DNA from 2 places in the Alicyclobacillus sp. TC genome. Region 2 is predicted to be linked to the other one. Evidence: riboswitches for the same ligand, from Rfam matches in the RefSeq annotation. Region 2 holds a riboswitch; the other holds the start of a gene.
The links. A riboswitch is a leader RNA that binds a small molecule or an ion and turns the genes downstream of it on or off. The one in region 2 is predicted to bind ZMP and ZTP.

Region 1: it holds a riboswitch for ZMP and ZTP, as region 2 does, so the genes downstream of both, FY534_RS11960 (bifunctional 5,10-methylenetetrahydrofolate dehydrogenase/5,10-methenyltetrahydrofolate cyclohydrolase) here and serA (phosphoglycerate dehydrogenase) in region 2, are expected to answer to the same signal.

The regions. Positions count from the first base shown of each region.
Region 1 covers NZ_CP044434.1:2,421,018-2,424,429, reverse strand. Annotated here, with positions in the region: gene pyk (pyruvate kinase) at 1-737, shown strand, start outside; gene FY534_RS11960 (bifunctional 5,10-methylenetetrahydrofolate dehydrogenase/5,10-methenyltetrahydrofolate cyclohydrolase) at 791-1,657, opposite strand; ZMP/ZTP riboswitch at 1,733-1,820, opposite strand; gene FY534_RS11955 (HNH endonuclease) at 1,889-2,449, opposite strand; gene FY534_RS11950 (NAD(P)-dependent oxidoreductase) at 2,640-3,412, shown strand, end outside.
Region 2 covers NZ_CP044434.1:1,951,468-1,954,879, forward strand. Annotated here, with positions in the region: gene serC (3-phosphoserine/phosphohydroxythreonine transaminase) at 1-511, opposite strand, end outside; gene serA (phosphoglycerate dehydrogenase) at 525-2,108, opposite strand; ZMP/ZTP riboswitch at 2,182-2,261, opposite strand; gene fdhD (formate dehydrogenase accessory sulfurtransferase FdhD) at 2,331-3,164, opposite strand; gene FY534_RS09690 (helical membrane plugin domain-containing protein) at 3,167-3,412, opposite strand, start outside.

The sequences.
Region 1 (3,412 bases), 470 kb from region 2:
GTGAAGTGGTCTATCATCATCATACGGAAGTTGAACGGAAGGTGCCGGATGCGATTTCTCATGCGGCTAAAGAAATGGCTTCCGAATTGGATGTGGCTGCTATTGTCACCGCAACGACTTCCGGACATACAGCGCGACATATTGCCAAACATCGTCCGCTTAAGACCATTGTAGCTGCAACTCCGGATGCGAGGGTGGCACGTCGTTTAATGCTTTCCTGGGGTGTCTGTCCAGTTGTGGTACCTATGGCTTCCACGACAGACGATGTACTGGAAACCGCAGTAGAAGGTGCTCTCGATGCAGGTTATGTGCAGCATGGAGATATGGTGATTATTCTGGCAGGTGTTCCCGTCGGTATCCGTGGAACCACCAATTTACTAAAAGTGCACACTATAGGAGAAATTTTAGTTCGTGGTAAGGGAATTGGACAACATGCTGTGAGTGGACGTGCAGTAGTGTCTAAGAAAAATCAAGATATTCTGGAACGTGTTCAAGAAGGGGATATTCTTGTCACGAATTGCACCGATGCTGACATTATGCCTGCGATTGAGAGAGCTGGAGGAATGATTGTTGAAGAAGGTGGATTGACTTCTCACGCTGCAGTTGTGGCCATATCCCTCGGCAAGCCAGTAGTAGTCGGAGCTTCGGAAGCCACGGAGCGTGTGGAAGATGGTGCATTGGTTACGGTCGATCCGGTTCGAGGTTTGATTTATCGTGGTCGAGCGCAAGTGCTGTAAAATAGTTCAGCGGATGGGTAAATAAAAATCATGAGGATGGCGCTTGGCCATCCTCATGAAGTAGGATGTACCATCAACGAATATTGATACTCAACAGCTTCTAATAAATTCGCGAATATTTGCATTGTAGTTACGCTGCCTACTCCTCCGGGAGTGGGAGTGAGGGCATGAACCACTTCTGCCACTTCCGGCGCGGTATCGCCTGCGATTTGCCCGTTTTTATCCTGATTGATACCTGCATCAATGATAATAAGTCCTGGATGACACATTTCGGGCTGAATTAGACCTGCCTTCCCGACTGCAACAAAGGCAATTTCAGCGCGTTGCAAGTGCTCGCCAATATCTCGTGTTTCTGCATGACAAGCGGTTACAGTAGCTCCTCGGCGAATGAGTTGATGTAAAAGAGGCATACCGACCGTTCTCCCACATCCAACTAACGTAACGTTTCGTTTACGCAATGGAACCCCGTAATGATCGAGCATTTTCAAACAAGCGAGAGGAGTAGCTGGGTAAATCCCTGGTGTACCGAGCATATTGGCTAGTGCGTTTTTTTCTGTCAAACCGTCAATATCCTTAAACGGATCGATCTCCTGTAAAATTCTCCATGATTCTAAATGATGAGGGAGCGGTAACTCAAGAATAATGCCATGAATGGTATGATCTTGATTCCATGCATGAATCTGTTCTATGACGCGTTGTTCCGTAACGCGTGCGGGAAAGATATGCAACATGCATTCAATGCCGAGCTTCTCTGCCATGCGGACTTTAGAACGAGCGTAACAGAGAGATGCGGCGTCTCCTTCGACTAAAGCAGCCACCATTTTTACCTGTATATGTCGATGAGAGAGGGAATTCACCTGCTCTCTAATTTGTTGCTTCATTTGATCTGCCACTGGTTTGCCATAGAGCAAGTGGGCCATGAGATCATCAACCTCCTTTGCATAGGCTGTCCCAATGACGAAAAAAAACCGTCTGGGCGCCGTCTTTGTTTTTCGAGACGTTGCCCAGGCGGTCGGCAAAAGGCAGCAATCGTGCGCAGTCCCCCGTGGTTTTCCACGTTATCCGCCAGTTCTGCGCGCAGCCTGTTTCATTCACTGTAACAGTGTAAGTCTAACGCGATGGAGTACTTTCGTGCAACTGTTTGTCAACTTCTATCTGTTACGTTCGTTTGAATTTTCACCATGATATTGAAACCTAACTGCCTCTCGATAAAGTGCGAGAATATGTTTGCGCCGAACGGTTTGCCCAGTAGCCTCACAATGAGCCAGAAATTCTGGAATGTCCATATTTTTTCTCTCTTGGTTGCACGCTAAACAGGCACACATCAAATTTTTGGGATGAAATCGCCCACCTTTAGACTCAGGAATGATGTGATCCATTGTTGTGGCAGGTGCTCCGCACCATACGCAACGGCCACTGTCGCGGCGCAGAACCGTTTCTCGATATTTCTTTTTGCTCATAGCGGAAAAACGCAGGCGAATTGTTCTTTCATTGACCCAAAACGCATTTCCGTAGCGTACTTCTTCCTGTGCTCGCTCTTTGGTACAGGGAGTGAGCAGGGCACCCGAACCATCTAATACACGTACCACGCTACCCTCGTTCAGTTGGTGTCCGCAATGAGGGCAGGCCCCGTTATGACTCTCCATACTGGATATGGTAAATAATCCGTTGCAACGAGGACATCTCCCCTCTGCATGACGTTTTCTGCCCACATGCTCACCTCACTGACTAGAAAGTTCAAGGATTTTGTCATCAAATCATCGATTCCGTAAGTTCTCTGAATTCTATTGTGACAAATTTTGATTCGTAATGCGACTGGCTCACTGTGCGCTTGGTAAGAAGCTGAAAAGAGCTATACTGATGAGAGTGGTGAACATCAATCTCTATGGTGGGTGGAAAATAATGAGAATTGGATTTCTCGGCACAGGAACTATGGGCTTGCCCATGGCGGAAAACTTGCTACGTGCAGGATATAGTGTTACAGCATATAATCGATCTCCTGAAAAAGTTCAACCCTTGCTGCAAATGGGCGGAAAACAGGCTCAGAATATAGCTGAAGCCGTACGTAACCAAGATGTAGTTATCAGCATGCTTTCTGATGACAGCGCCGTACGAGAAGTCTATTTAGGAAATGGTGGTGTGGCCGAGAACGCGAAACATTCTTTTGTGGCTATTGATATGAGTACCGTTTCGCCGGGAACAGCTCTGGAAGTGCAGAAACATATGAACCAATTAGGCATTGCGATGCTGGATGCCCCCGTTTCAGGAAGTGCAGGTGCAGCCAAAGAAGCGAAGTTACTCGTCTTGGCAGGCGGTCCGTTGGAAACGTATGAAATCACGCGTCCGATTCTGGCGGCTATGAGTCAGGCGCAATTTTATTTCGGACCTGGCGGTAACGGCGCCAAAGCAAAATTGGTTGTCAATCTACTTCTTGCCTTGACGATGCAAGGAATCTCTGAAGCGCTTGTCCTTGCAGAAACGTTAGGCTTGTCTCGTTTCAATGTTCTCGATATGCTTTCCCAGTCGTCTGTTGCATCACCTTTTCTTGGGATTAAAAAGCAGATGTTGATTGATGAATCTTTTCCACCAGCATTTGCACTGAAGTACATGCGTAAAGACTTGAATTTGATTCTCCAGGCAGCGATTGAGAGAGAAGCAGTACTTCCGGCCACGTC
Region 2 (3,412 bases):
CAATGAGAGGACTGTCCAAATGACTAGGAAGAACATGCCATTGCGTTCCATAAATCGTATTATTTGTCGTGATGTGCAAATAGGCATCATTGCTTTCACTGTATATCGCGTTCATTGCAGGAATACTGCGATAGCCATCCTCCTTGCTACTCGCCGCAATACGTGTCTCTCCTAGTTTTTTTGCCTCTGCCAATGCTTTCTCAGACCAACTTCCTGTCAAAACATATGCAGCCGTTTGACCTTTCTGCAAAAAGTTCATGGGAATCATACTAAACTGTAAGCTAGCGCCACCTTGTAAAAAGAGGATTTCATACTCCTCTGGAATATTCATGAGTCGACGTAATCGGTTTTTGGCAGAAAGATGAATTTCATCAAACATTTCACTGCGATGAGACATCTCTAGAACGGAGATACCTTTATTTTGATATGATAATAGTTCGTCTCTCGCTTTTTCGAGGACTGCTGTAGGCAGCGCGCCAGGGCCAGCTCCAAAATTATCCACTCTTTTCATTCTGCATTCCCCCTCAAAGTTGAATAGCACGCGCTACCCGAACACCACTGACAGAACCGATCTGTTGGATCACAGAATCTGGAACAACTTTGTCTACACTAAGAATCATGATAGCTTCTCCACCACTCTCACGTCGGCCAACTTGCATACCGGCAATATTAATGCCAACGTCGCCCAATAGAGTACCCATTTTTCCAATCATACCCGGTTGATCAACATGACGCGTAAACACCATATTGCCTTCTACTGGCGCATCTACTGCGTAACCATCCACTTCGACAATACGAGGCCCAAAACCGTTATATAAAGTTCCCGCGACTTTGATTTGAGCACCCGAAAAATACAGTTGCAGCGAGATGAGGTTTTGGAACACCTTACTCTTCGGTTCACGGACATCACGAACTTGAATGTGCAATTGTTCAGCAACTATTGGAGCGTTGACATAATTTACTTCATCTTGGTAATGGTAAGCCAAAAGACCTTTTAGGAGAGTTCGTGTTAGAAATGACACATCTAATTGAGCAAGTCCACCACTGTACGTTATTTCAATAGATTGAGGCGCTTCAGGAACCAACTGTGTGGCAAAGAGACCAATCTTTTCTGCCAATTCGAGATAAGGTGACAGTTCTCTGTTTTGCTCCGCTGTCAATGAAGGTAAATTGACAGCATTTCGAAAAGGCAACCCTGACAACACACGTCCAACCTCTTCTGCAACATCAATGGCCACATTAACTTGAGCTTCTACTGTCGAGGCTCCAAGATGAGGTGTCAAGACTACGTCCGATCGCGATAACAAAGGATGATGCGCATCCAGAGGCTCTCTTTCAAATACATCGAGGGCGGCTCCGGCTACAATACCTTCTTCTATAGCTCGCAATAACGCTTGTTCATCAATAATTCCGCCTCGTGCACAATTCACAATACGAACTCCTCGCTTCATTCGATAAAAAGCCGCTTCGTTTAACAAATGATGAGTTTCTTTCGTAAGTGGCGTATGAACCGTAATAAAATCCGCCTCTGCAATGGCCTCTTCGAGCGGTTTCGCTTCCACTCCCAACACTTTGGCCCTTTCCTGGGTAAGAAACGGATCGTATCCTATGACTCGCATTTGAAAAGCAAGGGCTCGTTTGGCAACTTCTGAACCAATACGTCCCATGCCAAGAACAGCAAGCGTTTTTCCAGCCAATTCAACGCCAATAAATTTTTTTCTGTCCCAGCGGCCGCTGCGAATAGAAGCATCAGCTTGGGGAATATGGCGAGAAAGGGAAATCAACATGGCAAAAGTATGTTCGGCAGCTGAAATGGTATTGCCATCAGGGGCATTCAACACAACGATTCCTCGACGAGTAGCGGCTGTGACGTCAATATTATCGACTCCAACACCAGCTCTTCCAATCACTTTTAATTGAACTGCAGCTTGCAGGACTTTTTCTGTAATTTTAGATTGAGAACGTAACAGCAAGGCGTCTACATCTGCAATTTCTTCAAGCAATTCATCTGGAGTCAATTCCGGACGGACTATGACTTCTATATTAGGGAAAGACTGCAATTTTTCTACTCCAAGCTCAGAAATGCCGTCTGTAACGAGAACTTTCATGGGTCCACTCTCCACTCTCTTTAGGTTATCTGCTGAAGGGTAAAGCAAAGGCCACCTGAACAGACTCTTGAACAAGAGGCGCCCAGGCGGCCGGCATACATCCTTTCGCACTCCCTTGTGGTAATCCCACTTCCGCCAGTTATGCGAAGGTTACAATATACTTTTCGATTGCCTATCTGTATTGATATTTAATTCAGAATATAGACAAGAAATGGCGCAGCGTCAAGACATCTGCACCCTCCAATCATGTGTATAGACATTAAATGATGAATTTCTGACAAATCCTATGACGGTAATATTCAAATCACGCGCTAAATCTAATGCCAATTGGGTTGGCGCACTGTGAGATATGACAACGCCAACACCCATTTTTGATACTTTCAATAATACTTCTGATGAAATACGTCCACTGAATGCCATTCTGGCACCAATTGTAGACAATCCACAACGTAAAAGATATCCAAAGACTTTATCAAGAGCGTTGTGACGACCAATATCTGAACGCGCGATGAAACACTGACCTGGAATTTCTAGAAAGGCCATATGCACACCGCCCGTTTGCTTAAACAAAAAAGATTCCTCGTCCATTTTAGCCATGACATTCAAAATATCGCCCGCACTTAAACGTGTTGAATCTTCAATTTTATGAGCCGTCTGGGCATCATTAAAAAAATAAAATGATTGTCTGCTTTTCCCACAACAGGAAGTAATGTAGCGTTTCCGATAAACTTCTGGACGCATCTGAAATTTCTCTTTCAAATGTACCCAAGCCATCCCACGATAGAGGCTCACTTCCAGATTATCCACATCTGAAGCTTGACGTATCACACCCTCTGACGCCAGAAAGCCTATAACAAAATCCTCCAGGCAATCTGGCGTACAGACGACAGTAGCAAATTCCTGACGGTCCACTTCAATCGTTAGAACAAATTCGTTAGCTACCGAATCTTCAATAACCGTCCACTGTCCTTCATGATAACGTTGAATAACTGTTTTGGCTTGCAAAGGAGCACGGCGTTGCCTTCCCTCGCCTCGTTGTGCTACTTTATCCAGCATGGTTATTGACCATCCGTTTTCCGCAAAGCCTGCCCCATTCCCTTCAAAAAGGCAAATCCACTTTGTAGCGCTGCACTTACATCTGGATCTTTCATCATACGAAGCAATTCGAAAATACCCATAGGCCGTCCATTGGGTTCAGATTCAGCCATTTTTGAAAGCCCAGCAGTGACTCCTTTGAGTGTACGTCCCAGAGCTTCTCCATCAAGATTGGAAACTTCAGAAGCAAGCGAGATGATGGACTGTAA